4 regions of the Tardiphaga sp. 768_D3_N2_1 genome follow, and region 1 is predicted to be linked to each of the others. Evidence: predicted binding sites of a transcription regulator. Region 1 holds the regulator's gene; each other region holds the start of a gene.
The links. The regulator PhoB, encoded in region 1, activates phosphate uptake and scavenging genes when phosphate is short. The targets are predictions, from matches to a motif close to TGTCATNNANCTGTCAT.
Positions count from the first base shown of each region.

Region 2: a site for PhoB is predicted at 2,446-2,462, ahead of AB8A27_RS26270 (alkaline phosphatase D family protein). Genes of this name have one in related genera too.
Region 3: a site for PhoB is predicted at 1,786-1,802, ahead of ppk2 (polyphosphate kinase 2). Genes of this name have one in related genera too.
Region 4: a site for PhoB is predicted at 1,706-1,722, ahead of phnG (phosphonate C-P lyase system protein PhnG). Genes of this name have one in related genera too.

Region 1 is NZ_CP197245.1:5,762,819-5,767,068, forward strand. It holds gene pstA (phosphate ABC transporter permease PstA) at 1-166, shown strand, start outside; gene pstB (phosphate ABC transporter ATP-binding protein PstB) at 163-990, shown strand; gene phoU (phosphate signaling complex protein PhoU) at 1,017-1,730, shown strand; gene phoB (phosphate regulon transcriptional regulator PhoB) at 1,821-2,525, shown strand; gene AB8A27_RS27085 (GcrA family cell cycle regulator) at 2,784-3,293, opposite strand; gene AB8A27_RS27090 (aspartate aminotransferase family protein) at 3,740-4,250, shown strand, end outside.
Region 2 is NZ_CP197245.1:5,577,406-5,581,655, reverse strand. It holds gene typA (translational GTPase TypA) at 1-599, opposite strand, end outside; gene AB8A27_RS26270 (alkaline phosphatase D family protein) at 843-2,393, opposite strand; cobalamin riboswitch at 2,540-2,731, shown strand; gene AB8A27_RS26265 (TonB-dependent receptor) at 2,838-4,250, shown strand, end outside.
Region 3 is NZ_CP197245.1:3,839,509-3,843,758, reverse strand. It holds gene AB8A27_RS18100 (molybdopterin cofactor-binding domain-containing protein) at 1-42, opposite strand, end outside; gene AB8A27_RS18095 ((2Fe-2S)-binding protein) at 52-516, opposite strand; gene ppk2 (polyphosphate kinase 2) at 811-1,737, opposite strand; gene AB8A27_RS18085 (methyl-accepting chemotaxis protein) at 2,314-4,065, opposite strand.
Region 4 is NZ_CP197245.1:3,831,056-3,835,305, reverse strand. It holds gene ybgC (tol-pal system-associated acyl-CoA thioesterase) at 1-368, shown strand, start outside; gene AB8A27_RS18045 (nuclear transport factor 2 family protein) at 451-918, shown strand; gene phnF (phosphonate metabolism transcriptional regulator PhnF) at 919-1,653, opposite strand; gene phnG (phosphonate C-P lyase system protein PhnG) at 1,779-2,240, shown strand; gene phnH (phosphonate C-P lyase system protein PhnH) at 2,243-2,851, shown strand; gene AB8A27_RS18025 (carbon-phosphorus lyase complex subunit PhnI) at 2,854-3,960, shown strand; gene AB8A27_RS18020 (alpha-D-ribose 1-methylphosphonate 5-phosphate C-P-lyase PhnJ) at 3,957-4,250, shown strand, end outside.

The sequences.
Region 1 (4,250 bases):
CACCAAGACGATGGCCAACCTGCCGGTGACCATCAACAACTTCGTGCAGAGCCCCTACGAGTACTGGAAACAGCTCGCCTGGAGCGGTGCCCTGATCATCACCTTGACCGTACTTGCCCTTAACATTGGCGCACGCATTCTCGGCGCCGAGAGGACAGCAAAATGAGTGAGCTTTCTGTGTCGTCTGGCGTTTCTTCCGTCTCGATGCCGCCGCCGTCGGTCCTGCAGGGCGAGACCCGGCCCAAGGTCACCGTGCGCGATCTGAACTTCTATTACGGCGAACATCACGCCCTGAAGAAGATCAACCTGACGCTGATGGCGAACCGCGTGACGGCGTTCATCGGCCCGTCGGGCTGCGGCAAGTCCACGCTGCTGCGCATCTTCAACCGCATGTATGACCTGTATCCCGGCCAGCGCGCCGAGGGTCAGCTTATGCTCGACAACCAGAACATTCTGGATCCGAAGCTGGACCTCAACCTGCTGCGCGCCCGTGTCGGCATGGTGTTCCAGAAGCCGACCCCGTTCCCGATGACGATTTACGAAAACATCGCCTTCGGTATCCGTCTCTATGAGAAGATCTCCAAGTCGGAGATGGATGGCCGCGTCGAAAAGGCACTGCGCGGCGGTGCGCTCTGGAACGAAGTCAAGGACAAGCTCAACGCGTCGGGCCTCAGCCTGTCGGGCGGTCAGCAGCAGCGTCTGTGCATCGCACGCACCATCGCGGTGCGGCCGGAGGTGATCCTGTTCGACGAGCCGTGCTCGGCGCTGGATCCGATCTCGACCGCGAAGATCGAGGAACTGATCGACGAGCTCAAGGATCAGTACACGATCGCGATCGTGACCCATAACATGCAGCAGGCGGCCCGCGTCTCCGACACCACGGCCTTCATGTATCTCGGCGAGCTGATCGAGTTCGATCAGACCAACAAGATCTTCACGTCGCCGACCGATCGCCGCACCCAGGATTACATCACCGGCCGCTTCGGCTGACGCGATATTCGCGGGAGGATTTAGATATGGCTTTTGAACACACCACCAAGGCTTTCGACGACGATCTGCAGGAGCTGACCCGTCTCGTCGCCGAGATGGGTGGCCTCGCAGAACGGCAGATCGTCGAATCCGTCGATGCGTTGATCCGCCGAGACGTCGCGCTCGGTGCGCGCGTCGTCGCCACCGACGCCGAGATCGACCAGTTGCAGCGCACGATCGAAGAGCGTGCCGTGCTGACCATCGCCAAGCGCCAGCCGATGGCTGTCGACCTGCGCGAGATCGTCGGCGCGCTGCGCGTCGCCACCGATCTGGAGCGCATCGGCGATCTCTCCAAGAACATCGGCAAGCGCGTCAATGCACTGGACAGCGACTTCCATCCGCTGAAGCTGATCCGCGGCCTCGAACACATGACCGACCTCGTGACCACCCAGGTCAAGGCCGTGCTTGACGCCTATGCCGCGCACGATCTGCCCGCCGCCATGACGGTGTGGAAGGGCGACGAGGAAATCGACGCGATCTGCACCTCGCTGTTCCGCGAACTCCTCACCTATATGATGGAAGACCCGCGTAACATCTCGTTCTGTATCCACCTGATGTTCTGCGCCAAGAACATCGAGCGGATCGGCGACCACGCCACCAACATTGCGGAAACCGTGTTCTACATGATCGAGGGCCAGCAGATCCTCGACAAGCGCCCGAAGGGCGACATGACCACATTCGCGAATACGCCGACGGCCTGAAGCATGATGCGGGAAAGCGGAAGCCGGTTTCCCGCAAGGATCATGATTTAAGGCTTATCGGACGTCACTGAGGATATTGACCATATGGCTGTGAATGCACGCATTCTGGTGGTGGAGGACGAGGAAGCCCTCACGACGCTTCTTCGCTACAACCTCGACGCTGAAGGCTATGATGTTGAAACCGTCGCTCGCGGCGACGATGCCGACACCCGCTTGAAGGAGCGGGTGCCGGATCTCGTGGTGCTCGACTGGATGCTGCCGGGCCTGTCCGGCATCGAACTGTGCCGCCGTTTGCGCGCACGGCCTGAAACCAAGGCACTGCCGATCATCATGCTGACGGCGCGCGGCGAAGAGAGCGAACGCGTTCGCGGTCTCGCCACCGGCGCCGACGACTATATCGTCAAGCCGTTCTCGGTGCCGGAGCTGCTGGCGCGCGTGAAGGGTCTGCTGCGTCGTGCAGCTCCCGAGCGTCTCGCCACCGTCTTGGCGTTTGGCGATATCGAACTCGACCGTGACAAGCGCCGCGTCGTGCGCTCAAGCCGCCCGATCGATCTCGGTCCGACCGAATATCGCCTGCTGGAGTTCTTCCTGGAACATCCGGGCCGCGTGTTCAGCCGCGAACAGTTGCTCGACAGCGTCTGGGGCCGCGACATCTATATCGACGAGCGCACCGTCGACGTGCATATCGGCCGCCTGCGCAAGCTGCTCAATCCCGCCGGCGAGCCGGATCCGATCCGCACCGTGCGTGGTGCCGGCTACGCGCTGGACGACCGCTTCGACAAGGCGGCGGAGTAACAACACACGCTGTGTCGTCCCCGCGAAGGCGGGGACCCATAGCCTCCGTCTTCTCGGCTCTATCCAGGACGCCTGCGAATACTCGCCCCAACCACTTAGTCGGTGGTTATGGGTCCCCGCCCCGCGCACGCCTTCGGCGTGCTAGGCGGGGACGACATTGAGTTTGGTTCAGGCGTCTCTCGGTCACACTTGCTGCCCCCAACGAAAAATGCCCGGCTCATCACCGGGCATTTTCATTTGCTTTAGATATCTTCCAGCTCAGCGTGCCGGCTTCGGTACTGCGCGGCGGCGGTCGCTTGCCGGCTGATAGGCGATGCGCGAGTGATGCGCGCAATAAGGGGCGCCGGTCAGGGCCTTGCCGCCGCAGAAGTAGAAGTCTGCGCTCGACGGATCGCCGATTGGCCAGTGGCAGGTGGCGTCGCTGAGTTCGACCAGCGACAGGCGCTGGCTGATCGGCACCACATTGTCATAGGCGATCGGATCGGGCTCGGCCTCGACCTCGTAATTATGGGCCAGCGCGGTGTTGCCGCGGGCCATCGGGCGGGCGACGCGTACCATCTGCTGCGCCGGGCGCGCCTTGCGCTGCCGCGGAGCTGCCGAAGAGGGGCTCTTGGCGCGGCCGGACAGGCCGAGACGGTGCACCTTGCCGATCACGGCGTTGCGGGTCACGTTGCCGAGTTCCGCAGCGATCTGGCTGGCGGAGAGGCCGCCTTCCCAGAGTTTCTTCAACTGTTCGACGCGATCGTCGGTCCATGTCATTACCGTCATCGCAGTTTTCCCTTCGTGAACGCCGGCCTGACCAGGCGGCGCTGCGAGTTGAGACTTCAAAAATCCCTGCGGTCAGAATCCCTTAGCGCTCACCGGGCGCGAATTTCGCGTCCGGCTGTTACGCCGCACTGGATGTGTCAAAAGGATCTACCGCCGCACGAGATGTCGTATCCGACAAGGCAAAAGCTACAATATGCCGTGACTCGCACGCAAGAGTCGGGCATGCCGCGTCCACATGCTTCTGCAAATAAAGCTGCAAAATCGGCTTTTTCTGCGACTCCGTGTGACTCGAAAGCCGCAGTGCGCGGTTGACAGTCTTCACAGCACACATAGAATAATGCCCACGTGCCGCCCGAGAAGGGCGGCACGTTTCGTTTCTAGGGTCCGTTGTTCGATTTCGCACAATTGTCATCGACGCGGCCGCAGTCTTTTCGATCGGAACGGTTATGACCAGCAACGCAACGTCTTCGCCCCTCTCTCAGGCTCACTTGCTGCCTGTTTTCGCGCGTGCGGATGTCGCTTTCGAGCGCGGTGAAGGCGCGTGGCTGATTGGAACCGATGGCGAGCGCTATCTCGATTTTACCAGCGGCGTTGCCGTGAACGCTCTCGGTCATGCGCATCCGCATATGGTCGCCGCGCTGCAGGAGCAGGCCACCAAGCTCTGGCACATGTCGAACCTGTTCAAGAGCCCGGACGGTGAGCGCCTCGCCGCGCGGCTGTGCGAACAGAGCTTTGCCGACTTCGTGTTCTTCGCCAATTCGGGCGCGGAAGCGATGGAATGCGCGATCAAGGTCGTCAGGCACTATCATTTCTCCAAGGGCCATCCCGAGCGCACGCGCATCATCACCTTTGAAGGCGCGTTCCATGGCCGGACCCTCGGCACGCTCGCCGCGACGGGTGCCGCGAAATATCTCGAAGGCTATGGCAAGCCGCTCGATGGCTTCGACCAGTTGCCGC
Region 2 (4,250 bases), 190 kb from region 1:
TCTTCGACGACCGGCGGCGGCACATGCTTGAGCACCAGCTCGAACAGCGGCTTCATGCCAACATCGTGCGAGGCATCAGGGCTGTTGGCCATCCAGCCGTTGCGGCCTGATCCGTAGAGGATCGGGAAGTCGAGCTGCTCGTCGGTGGCATCGAGTGCTGCGAACAGGTCGAACACTTCGTTGACGACTTCGTCGATGCGGGCGTCCTGACGGTCGACCTTGTTGATCGCGACGATCGGGCGAAGGCCGAGCTTGAGTGCCTTGCCGACCACGAACTTGGTCTGCGGCATCGGGCCTTCAGCGGCGTCGACGAGCACGATAACGCCGTCGACCATCGACAGGATGCGTTCGACTTCACCGCCGAAGTCGGCGTGGCCTGGGGTGTCGACGATGTTGATCTGGGTGTCTTCCCACAGCACCGAGGTACACTTGGCAAGAATGGTGATGCCACGTTCTTTTTCGAGATCGTTCGAATCCATCGCGCGTTCCTGCACGCGCTGATTGTCGCGATAGGTGCCGGACTGCTGCAGCAACTTGTCCACGAGGGTGGTTTTGCCGTGGTCAACGTGAGCGATGATAGCAATGTTGCGAAGTTTCATAGGTCTTCTTCTGTTTTACGGTCTGGGTGCCCTGATGCGGGTTCAACAAGACATGCTCGACAAAGGCCAGATCAATTAGAGTTGGGCCTTGCGCTCGAGCGCGTTCGATAACTGCCTCGTCTGAAAACGCGCTGGGGCAATCCCTCCAAAAGCAAACCCGGCCAGAAGGGGCCGGGTACTCGGACGCGTTGCGGCGCAATATAGGGGGAAATCGCCGAAAAACAATGCGAATCTGCCAAATGGTTAGCCCAATTTCGGGTCCAGAACGGTGGCCCAAAGGGCCGTATCGGCCCGATCCCGCAGGGTGACGGTCATTTGCCCGCTTTGGCCGTCGATTTTGACGTGGCCGAAGAACTGCATACCCGCAGACGGGGGTAAATTCTGCTTGTCAGGCCCCGGCGCCTTCACGAAACGGACCTCCGGACCAAAGGTATTGTCCAGCGCCGCCGGCCCGAAGGTTCCGGCGTGGAACGGCCCGGAGACAAACTCCCAAAACGGCTCGAAATCCTGAAACTGCGCCTTGTCCGGGTTGTAGTAATGCGCCGCCGTGTAATGCACGTCGGCGGTCAGCCAGACCGTGTTGCGAATGCCGGCCGATTTGATGAAGCGCAGGATATCGGCGATTTCCAGCTCGCGACCGCGCACCGGACCGTCGCCCTGCGCGATCGCCTCCGAGCCCGTCCTGTCGGCGGCATTGTCGTAGACGACGAGGCCGATCGGCATGTCGGAGGCGATGACTTTCCAGGTGGCCTTCGACGCCATCAAGGCGCGCTTTAGCCAGGCCATCTGCTCCGGCCCGATGAAATACGCCTCCGGACCATAGGTCTCCTGCAGGTTCGGGCCGTTGGGACCGCGATAGCTGCGCTCGTCCAGCATGAAGACCTCGAGATGAGGGCCGTAATTCAGCGTGCGATAGACGCGGCCGGGTTCGGCGGGATTGACCGAGATCGGATACATCTCGTGAAAGGCACGGGCGCCGCGCGCCGCCAGCAGCGTGATGTCGCGCTCCTTGTAAGACGACGGCAACTGCTTCGAGAGCGACCAGTTGTTGGTGACCTCGTGATCGTCCCACTGGCCGAAAATCGGCACCTGCGCATTGAAGACGCGAACATTGTCGTCCAGCAGATTGTATTTGTGCGCCGCGCGGAATTCATCGAGCGTCTCGGCGACCTTCGCTTTCTCCGGCACCGTGATGGTGTTCTTCCAGATCGTGCCATCGGGCAATTTGACTTCGGGCAGGATCGGGCCATCGGCGTAAATCGTGTCGCCGGAATGGATCAGGAAATCCGGATTATGCTTGCGCATGGTGGCATAGGTGACCATGCCGCCATCGTCGGCATTGATGCCCCAGCCCTGGCCTGCGACATCGCCGCCCCAGACAAAGGACACATCGCGGCGATCCGCCGGCGCGGTGCGAAAGCGGCCGATGACCGGTTCGCCGACGATTTCGGGGTGCGACAGATCGCGGAATTTGACGCGGTAGAAGATGTCCTGTCCCGCAGGCAGATTGTCGAGCAGCAGTTTTGCGGTGAAATCGGTTTCAGACAGCGCGGTGAGCGGCGGCAATGCGCGCGCATTCCTGAAAGAGTCCGTGGTCGCGACTTCGACCATCATCTGCGCCGGCCGATCGGCACGCGACCAGATCATGCCGCTGTTGATCCCGACATCGCCGGACTGCACGCCATGCGAGACGGCAGGACGATCGGCAGCGCGACTGAGATAGGGCATCGCCAGAAAGCTCGCACCGCTCGCTGCGGCGTAAGTCATGAAACGACGGCGAGAGAGGAATGCCATGGCGAACTCCTGATCCTGCTGGCTCTGGCACCAGTGGCTCTAGGCAGTTCGCTTGACGCTGCGATGACAGGTGATGCGCAATATCAACACCCGCCAAGGCAAGCTGCGAATGATTGGCAGCTTGATTGACACATTTGGAAATTTCACCTTAACGTGAACGTGACGGTTCCCTTCGGGGATCAAAAGGGAATGCGGTGAGGGGGATCCCCCGATTCCGCGGCTGCCCCCGCAACTGTAAGCGGCGAGCCTGCGCCAAGAGCCACTGGGTGTTCACCTGGGAAGGCGGCGACAGGCACCGACCCGCGAGCCAGGAGACCTGCCGCCAGTCGTGGTCACACGCGAGCACATTGGGCGGGGTGTCCTGGTGGAAGTCACACTGCCTGTTTGAAAGCGGCAGGACGACTTGGTTTGCGGTGACGTGCCACGTAACCGCGAGTCCCGTAGATGACCTCCGCTTCTCCCATCGCATCGAAGCAATTCAAAGCTCTTCTTTCCTCCGTCGCTCTTACTTGCCTGTTCTGGCCTGCTGAAAGCTGGTCGCAGGCTGCGCCGCGAAGCCAGACGCTCGATCCTGTTGTCGTTCAACCGTCGGCGACGCCTCAGCGCGCACGCCGCGCCACATCAGGCAACGCATCACGCGCTGCGCGCTCGCGGCAGCAGCGCAATGTCGCCGCCAATACCGGCGCGCCGGCTGCCACGCCGACAGGCCCTGTCTTTGCGGCGCCGACGCTCAACCTCACGGGCACCACATCCACCGGCAGCCGTCTCGGCCTCACGCGCTTGCAGACGCCGGCCAGCGTCGAGGTGATCTCCGCCGAGACCATGGCCGAACGCGGCCAGCAGAACGTACTCGATGCCGTGACGCAGAACGCCACCGGCTTCACCGCCATCGGCGACCCCGGCAATGGCGGCGTTGCCTTCTCGACCCGCGGCTTCGCCGGCAGCGGTTCGGTGATGTCGCTCTATGACGGCACGCGCCTCTACATCGGCGCCGGCACTGTGAACTTCCCGTTCGATACCTGGACCGCCGAGAAGATCGAAGTGCTGCGCGGCCCGGCGTCTGTGATGTATGGCGAAGGCGCCGTCGGTGGCGCCATCAACGTGATTTCAAAACTGCCGCTCTGGGTACCGCGTAATCAGGCCGAAATCTCGCTCGACAGCAACATGACGCGCCGCATTGCGGTCGACAGCGGCGGGCCCGTCAGCAAGGACGTTGCCTATCGCATCGCTGTTACCGGCAACATGTCCGATGGCTGGGTCGATCGCGACAACACCTCGAACATCGCACTGCACGCCGCCGCGCAGATCAAGCAGACCGAGGACGTCACCTGGACGATCTCGACCGACTATGGCGACCGACATCCGTCACGCTATTTCGGCACGCCGCTGATCAATAGCCAGCTGAATGAGGCGATCCGTTTCAAGAACTACAATGTCAGCGACAGCCAAATCCGCTATCAGGACAGCTGGAACCAGGTGAAGACCGAGTGGCAGGTCGCAGACGGCATCACCCTGCGCAACACGCTCTACTACATGTATGCGAAGCGGCACTGGAAGGAAGTCGAGACCTACGGCTACAATGCCGGCACCGGCCAGATCGATCGCAGCGACTATTTCGAGATCTTCCATACGCAGCAGCAGGTCGGCGACCGCATGGATGCCACCTTCGAGGGCCATCTGCTCGGCATGGTCAACACTTTCGTGGCAGGCTTCGATGTCAATCGCATCGACTTCAAGCACACCAACAACTCGCCCTATGGCGGCTTCTCGTCGGTGGACCCGTATAATTTCAACCCCGGCATCTTCGACAGCCCGGATGCGACGCGACCGGGCTACAACGCCACCGCCAATCAGTAT
Region 3 (4,250 bases), 1.9 Mb from region 1:
TGCAGGACCGGCCGCAACAAGCATGTTGTTTGCAAGTTTCATAGCCGACTCCTAGGTTTGCCGTTCGGAGGCAGCATGTTTGATGGCTTCACGCACCCGGACATAGGTGCCGCAGCGACAAATATTTCCGGCCATGGCGGCATCAATGTCAGAATCGTCGGGGGTCGGCGTAGAAGCGAGGAGCGCCGCCGCCGACATGATCTGTCCGGATTGGCAGTAGCCGCATTGAATGACTTCGAGATCGAGCCAGGCCTTCTGCACCTTGGCGCCGACTGGCGTGGCGCCGACGCCTTCGATGGTGGTGATCGCTCGCCCGCTCACCGCGCTGATCGGCAGCAGGCAGGAGCGCACAGCCTTGCCATCCACATGCACGGTACACGCACCGCAAAGCGCGACGCCGCAGCCAAATTTCGTGCCGGTCATGCCGAGAATGTCGCGCAGCACCCAGAGCAGGGGCATGTCGTCCGGTGCGTCGAACGTCTTCTGTTCGCCATTGATCGTGAGATTTGTCGCCATGGTGCCCCCATCGACCAACACCCACTGCGACGGAAGCGTCCACAACGCCCGTCAGAAGGTCGTTTGGAATGAGTATAAGCTTGCGATCATCATTTCAATAGAAGGAATATCGCAACTATGTGATGCGGGCGTGGTGTTTCAGCATTGGGCTGCAACTGCAGGCAATGACGCAACGTTCGCGAGCGTGCGATTACGGGCGTACAGGCGTTTTATTCAAAACGGAGGCGTTTTGTTCAAGGCACAACGTTGCCCGTCGGCAGGCCGCCATCCAAGGGCCGCCTGCCGCCGAGATGCTCAGTATTTTTCGGGCACATACATCTCGGCTGGTACCGGCGTGCGGTGATAGTCGGGATTGCGGACGCGCGCGGGCAGGATCACCGGCGGATGTTCGACATCCTGATAGCGGATCTGTTCGAGCAGGTGCGCGATGCAGTTCAGGCGTGCCTTCTTCTTGTCGACGGCCTGCACCACATGCCACGGGGCTTCCGGAATATGCGTATGTTCGAGCATCGCTTCCTTGGCCTTGGTGTATTGCTCCCAGCGGGTGCGCGCCTCAACGTCCATCGGGCTGAGCTTCCACTGCTTCAGCGGGTCGGCGATGCGCATCGAGAAGCGCAGGTGCTGCGCTTCGTCGGTGATCGAGAACCAGTATTTGATCAGAATGATGCCGGAGCGCACCAGCATGCGTTCGAATTCCGGCACCGAGCGAAAGAACTCCTGTACATCGTCCTCGGTGCAGAAACCCATTACGCGCTCGACGCCGGCGCGATTGTACCAGCTGCGATCGAACAGCACGATCTCGCCGCCGGCAGGCAGGTGCGAGACGTAACGCTGGAAGTACCACTGGGTGCGTTCGCGCTCATTCGGTGCGGGGAGGGCGGCAACGCGGCAGACGCGCGGATTGAGCCGTTGGGTGATCCGCTTGATCACGCCACCCTTGCCAGCGGAATCGCGACCCTCGAAGATCACCACGACCTTGAGCTTGTTCTGCTGCACCCAGCTCTGCAGCTTCACCAATTCACCCTGCAGGCGGAATAGTTCCTTGAAATAGAGGCGTCGCTCGATGGTCTCCGCCGGGCTGTGGTCGGACATTTCGTTGGTCAGGGCGTCGAGATGATCGTCATCGATCTCGAGCTCGAGTTCTTCGTCGAAGCCGTCCAGCATTTCTGCGCGAATGCGGTCGTGAATCGCTTGCGCGTCGTCGAGGGAATGTTCGGTCATGGCTGCTCCGCTGGTATCGAATGGGTCCACGGTTATGGACCGATGCAAATGTCAGCGGTGTGACACTGCCTCCCAACTTTATGGCGAGCGGTGAGAATGGCCCCCGACGGGTCTCGTCGCTGCTGTGTCGATGCAGGACGGGATACCGCAAGCTGAAATTCAACTACGCGTGATTGGCGCTGCCTTGAGGGCCAAGCGTGCGCATCTGAGGTCGCGGGGCTCATTGAGTTGGGCGCCGCTTTACTGATCGCCAGCACTACGAGCTGGACCGCGCAGGCCAAAGACGGGCATAGCGCTGCCAGCAAGCATCGACGGATCATGTCCTCTCACGCCCGGTATGAAGGAAGCGCCCCCGTCATGGTCTATCCCGGATTTGGTGCCGGCCCCGGTTCATATGGATACGGCGCGCCATACGGATATGGCGGCGGTTCATACGGCGGAGATGACAATGCGGAAGGCCGAACGAGCGGCGGCTAGGAGGGCTTGGCAGTTTTGGCCGCTAGCCCGCTCACAGACGGAATATGCGGCGCTGCGCCAGGTCTCAGGTGACAGCGCAGCGCCGTGTGCAAACTCAAATCATAATTTGTACGCCGTACGGAAGCCGCCCCAATGGCGTCCCTGTATGCGCACAGGCACGTCGATCTCGCGCATCATCACGGTCTGGCCATTGCCCATGTCGCGAGCATAGCTCTGGATCAGATAGGAGCGGGTGTTGCGACCGGCGGCCAATCCAGCCGGATCGTTGAAGATGCGGCGGTTGCGGCTGTTGGCAGTGTTCCAGGCGACGTCGCCGGGGCGCTGCGGCTTGGAATAGATGCTGTTATGCACCGGCAGATAGCCGTTGCGGTCGATCATGGCGCAGAACGCCATGCGGGAGTCTTTTGCCAGAAAGGCATCCTGGAATTCCGGCAGCGCGCGGTCGGCCCAGCCGAGAATCTTGGTCCGGTATTGTACCGGATTGGAGCCGGGGATCTCGACGTAGTTGTCATCGAACATGTCGTCGATGCTGATAGCACCGGATGCAATACCGTCGGCAAAGATCTTGTTGAGCACCGCGCCGGCATCAATGGCGCGGGTAACGAATTCGGTGTTTTCGTCATGAATTGCCCATAGCCGGTCTTCGATCCGGCTGATGAGATGGTTGTCGGGCGCGACGAACAGTGCCTGTGCCCCCGCGGGGGAATGTTCGGCAATGCGCAGGCGGCAGGGGCCGACCTCGCTCAGTTCGGCAGCAACGATGTCGTGCAATGGAAGCCGGTTCGCGTCTGGTCCGCCGATCAGGATGCCGTCCATCGAGATTTCATAGACCGGCGCGCTGATCTGGCCGGTGCGCGTCTGAAGATCGACATTGAGGTGACATGGCAGCTTTTCGCGTCGTCGCTCGTCTTCGCGCTCGCTTTGTTTAAGCAGCACTGCGCAACGCGACTTCAGCCGCGAGGCAAACATCGTCACGGCCTGACCGGCCAGCGCGACATGTTCGCCATGGGCGGCCGCTTCCTTTGCTGCGCTATCGATTTCCGCGGCGCTGTCGCCGACCGAGACGATGAATTGCGAGGCTGTGGCTGCGTTATGCGACATCTCGCTGGTTGTTGCGTTCTGCTCGGCGACCGCGCCGTTGACATTGGCAAAGACCGGGCGGATCGCGTCGATGGCTGTGGAGATGCGATGCACCGCGTCGACCGAACTCGCTGCGTCGCGCTGCAGGGTGTCGATCTTCTTCTTGATCTCTTCGGTAGCGTTCTCCGTCTGCACTGCGAGCGCCTTGACCTCGGTAGCGACCACCGAGAAGCCGCGGCCTGCGGCGCCGGCACGTGCCGCCTCGATAGTCGCGTTCAGCGCCAGCATTGTCGTCTGCCGGGCGATCTGCGCGATCAGGTCGAGGACGTTGCTGATCGCGGCAGAGGAGTCGCGCAGCCGGTCCACATTGGCGCTGGCTTCATGAGCGGCGGCGCCGGCCTCATCCGCGAGCCTAGAGGCATCGCGCACCTGCGCGCCGATGCCCTCGGCCGAATGGGTGAACTTGTCGGCAGCCTGCGCAAAGGTGGTGGCGGTGGATTGCGCGGCGCTGCTGCGGTCGGCCAGGACATCGGTGCGGGCGCGGATGGCGGAGAGGGTCGTCGCGGTCGATTCGGCGCCGCCGGCCACCGAAGTTGCCGCGCGCTCGAGCTGGCGGATAAGCGCGCCCAGTTCGAGTTCCAGCAACTCCAGGATGTCGCTTGCAGAATCTGCTTCCGAGGTCGTCGAAACCTCTGCTGCCACGATCTTTTCGGGCGGAGGTACCTGCGCAGCCTGATCGGGCTGCCGCTTGCGGAACAGTCCAAATGCCATAATCAAATCTCGCGGGGGTACAATCTATGCGGGTATCCTTACACCCGAAGGTGAAGTGAGTGTTAAGGATTGCAGCAGCGCCGGTTTTGGCCTGCGAGATTTCGACGCATACTTTTGATTTTGCAGGCTTTGCGGCCTATAACCCCGCGCCGCAGCCCCTAAAGACACCTGACGATTCAAGAGAG
Region 4 (4,250 bases), 1.9 Mb from region 1:
TTTCCGGCATCGTCTATCACGCCAACTACCTGCGCTTCATGGAGCGCGGTCGCACGAACTATCTGCGGCTGCTCGGCGCCGATCAGCGCGCGCTGTTTGCCGAGGCCGAAAGCGAAGCGCCGGGTTTTGCGTTCGTGGTGCGTTCGATGCAGCTTGAGTTCCTCAAGCCGTCGCGGATGGACGATCTGCTGGAGATCGTGACGCGGCCGCTCGATGTGAAGGGTGCCTCGATCACGTTGCATCAGGAAGTGCGGCGCGGCGATGAGTTGTTGCTCGAAGCCAAGGTAAAGGTGGCTTTCGTGTCCGGCGGCCGCGCCAAGCCGATCCCGAAAGCGCTCCGGATCGCCATGAAGGCCGATCAGATTTAACAATCGTGCGATAGGCGAAACGGCATCGACTCCACATGCGGCAAGGCTACAATCCCCGGCACATCGCAAAGCCGAGGGTCCCATGTCGCGTCCACCGTTTCCGCCCTTCACCCGAGAAACCGCCGCCCAGAAGGCCCGCATGGCCGAAGACGCGTGGAATTCACGCGATCCGGTGAAAGTGTCGCTCGCCTATACCGAGGATTCGACCTGGCGCAATCGCGGCGAGTTCTTTCAGGGGCGCCCGGCGATCGTCGAATTCCTCACTCGTAAATGGGCGAAGGAGCACGAATACCGGCTGATCAAGGATCTGTGGGCATTCGACGGCAATCACATTGCCGTGCGCTTTCAATATGAATGGCACGACGACGCCGGCAACTGGCATCGCTCCTATGGCAATGAGCAGTGGGAATTTGATGAGGCCGGCCTGATGCGTCGCCGCGAGGCAAGCATCAACGATGTGGCCATTGCCGAGAAGGATCGCCGTTTCCTGTGGCCGGCGCCGGGGCCGCGTCCGGCGGATGTGCCGGGTCTTGGCACCGATCCGTTCTAACTAGAGCGAGCCGCTATCGACCACGAATTCGACGCGCTCGGCGACGAAACGTGAATGTGTGGCGCTCAGCGGGGTGCCGTCGGCATCCACATCGATGGAATCGACAATCAAGATCGGACGCCCGAGTGCGACACCAAGCCGTGTCGCATCGGTGGCATCGATGATCCCCGCGGTGACCCTCGTCGAGGCGCGGCGATAGTCCTTGATACCGTAATGCGCCAGCGCCTTGGTCATCGAGCGCACGCGCTCATAGACCTTGCCGAAATCGGGAAAGCGTTCGGCCGAGAGCCAGTTGGTGCCGACGCAGATAGGCGTCTTGTCAGCGAGGCGCAACGCCTCGATGCGGATCAGCGGAGCGCCGGCTTTGAGGCCAAGCTGCCTGGCGAGATCGCGTGTTGCCACATCGTCCCAGGCTCCGATCAACTGCGCTTGCGGCTCGCGCCCGCCGGCACCGGCAATTTCCGAGAAGCGTGTACGTGACCGCAAGGGATATGCAAGCTTGGGAGATTCCACATAGGTGCCGCTGCCGCGCTCGGCGCGCACCAGGCCGCGTTCGGCCAGGGTTGCGAGGGCGCGGCGCACCGTGTGGCGATTGACGCGGTAGATGTCAGCCAGTTCGGTCTCGCCGGGCAGCTTTTCGCCAGCGCCATAGCGGCCATCGGCGATGCCGCGCTCGATGCCGTCGGCGACGTGCCGCCACAATGCAACGCCTGTTGGCTTGTCCTGAATGGTCACAAAATCGGTCCCGGAATGATGTCGACCACGCATTAGCGAAAAATCGTGCCGCTGTCACGAAACGGTCATTGCCTCCGCCTATAAAGTTGTCTAGTAAACCATACAACTTGTTGAGCGACGGTGACATGACTTCATCCTCCCTGAACGACCAGCAGACCCGGCGCCGTGAGGCAATGGGGGTCCTTGGGCACTGCGCCACGGCGGATATCGCCGGATATCTCGATGCGGTCGCTGTTCCCGCCCATGAACAATTGCGTCAGCCGGAAAACGGCCTGGTGATGCTGCGTGGCCGGATCGGCGGCGATGGCGCGCCATTCAATCTCGGCGAGGCGACGGTGTCGCGTGCCGCTGTACGGCTCGCAAGCGGCGAGGTTGGCTTCGGTTACACGCTCGGCCGTGACGGTGCGAAAGCGCACCTGATCGCGCTCTGCGATGCGCTCATCCAGACCGCTAAATTTTCAGATGCTGTCGAAGCCCAGGTGCTGACCCCGCTGCGTGCGCGTGTCGTTGCGGATGTCAAGCGGAAAGCCGCAGAGACGGCGGCGACCAAAGTCGATTTCTATACGCTCGTGCGCGGGGAGGGCTGATCATGACGACAGTTGCGGAAATGCCGGCCGGTTTCGCGGACAAGGTGCTTGCGGCGCAATCGACCTTCCGTTCGGTGATGGATGCGATGGCGCGTCCGGGTACCGTGCAGCGCATTCAGGCTGTTTCGGGTGTACCCGCGCCGATGATGCGCGGCGCGGCCGCCATCGCGCTGACGCTGTTCGATCAGGATACGCCGGTCTGGCTCGATAGCAGGTTGGCGGCGACGATGGATGTCGCCAAGTGGATCAAGTTTCACACCAGCGCGCCCGTGATTGCAGATCCGGCGGTATGCGCCTTTGCCGTGGTGGCGGATCCCGCGGCGCTGCCGTCCTTCGAGCAGTTTGCATTCGGCTCCGGCGAATATCCGGATCGCTCCACCACGATCATTCTGCAGGTGGCGAGCCTGACTGAAGGCCCGGCCTATGAATTGCGTGGCCCCGGTATCGACGGTGCCACAATCCTGCGTGCTGCGATCGGCGTGCCGGACTTGCTGGATCGTCTTGCGCTGAATGCTTCACTGTTTCCGCGTGGTATCGATCTCGTGCTGGTGTCTGGCGAAGCCATCGTCGCGTTGCCCCGCACCACGCGCCTCGTCCCGAAGGAGGGCTGAGCATGTATGTTGCCGTCAAGGGTGGTGAACGTGCCATCGAAAATGCGCATCGTCTGCTGGCCCATGAGCGCCGGGGTGATCGTGCTGTGCCGGAAGTGTCGCTGGCGCAGATTTCCAATCAGCTCGGTCTCGCCGTCGATCGCGTGATGACCGAAGGCTCGCTCTATGACCGCGAGCTCGCGGCGCTGGCCATCAAGCAGGCGCGCGGCGACATGATCGAGGCGATCTTCCTGCTACGTGCCTTCCGCGCGACGCTACCGCGCTTCGGATCGAGCGAGCCCGTCGATACCTCGCAGATGCAGGTGCGTCGCCGCGTGTCCTCGACCTTCAAGGACATGCCGGGTGGTCAGGTTCTCGGCCCGACCTTCGACTACACGCATCGCCTGCTCGATCCCGAACTGACCGGCGAATCCTCACCCGAACAGCCGGTCACGATAAATGCAGAGCCGGGCGTGATGCCGCGCGTGATGGATATTCTCGGTCGTGACGGTTTGATCGAGGCCTCGCCCGCAGAAGATCCGGAGAAGCCGGTCGGAGATCTCACCCGCGACGCGTTGAGCTTCCCGGCGGATCGCGATCTGCGCCTCCAGAATCTGGCGCGGGGTGATGAGGGTTATCTTCTCGCGCTCGGTTATTCCACCCAGCGCGGCTATGGCCGCAGCCATCCGTTCGCCGGCGAAATTCGCCTCGGCGAAGTCGAGGTCGAATTCATGGCCGAGGATGTCGGTTTCGCGGTGCCGCTTGGGTCGATCACGCTGACCGAATGCCAGATGGTCAACCAGTTCAAGGGCTCGGACACCGAAGCGCCTTGCTTTACTCGCGGCTACGGTCTCGTCTTCGGCCAGAGCGAGCGCAAGGTGATGTCGATGGCGCTGGTGGATCGTGCGCTGCGCGCGCGCGAGCTCGGCGAGGACGTCAAGGCGCCGGCGCAGGACGAGGAATTCGTCATGTCGCATTCCGACAATGTGCAGGCGACCGGCTTCGTCGAACATCTGAAGCTGCCGCATTATGTCGACTTCCAGTCCGAGCTTGGCTTGCTCCGCAAGCTGCGCAAGGAATTCGCCGATGCCAACGAGACGCCAGTTGCTCTTCAGGAGGCTGCGGAATGAACGCGCCGACATATAATTTCGCCTATCTCGACGAGCAGACCAAGCGGATGATCCGCCGCGCGATTCTCAAGGCCATCGCGATCCCCGGCTATCAGGTGCCTTTCGCTAGCAGGGAAATGCCGATGCCCTATGGCTGGGGCACCGGCGGCGTGCAGGTGACGGCAGCAATTCTCGGACCGATCGACAAGCTGAAGGTCATCGACCAGGGCTCTGACGATACGACGAACGCGATTTCGATCCGCAAGTTCTTCGAGAAGACCGCTGGCGTTGCGGTGACGACGATTACGAAC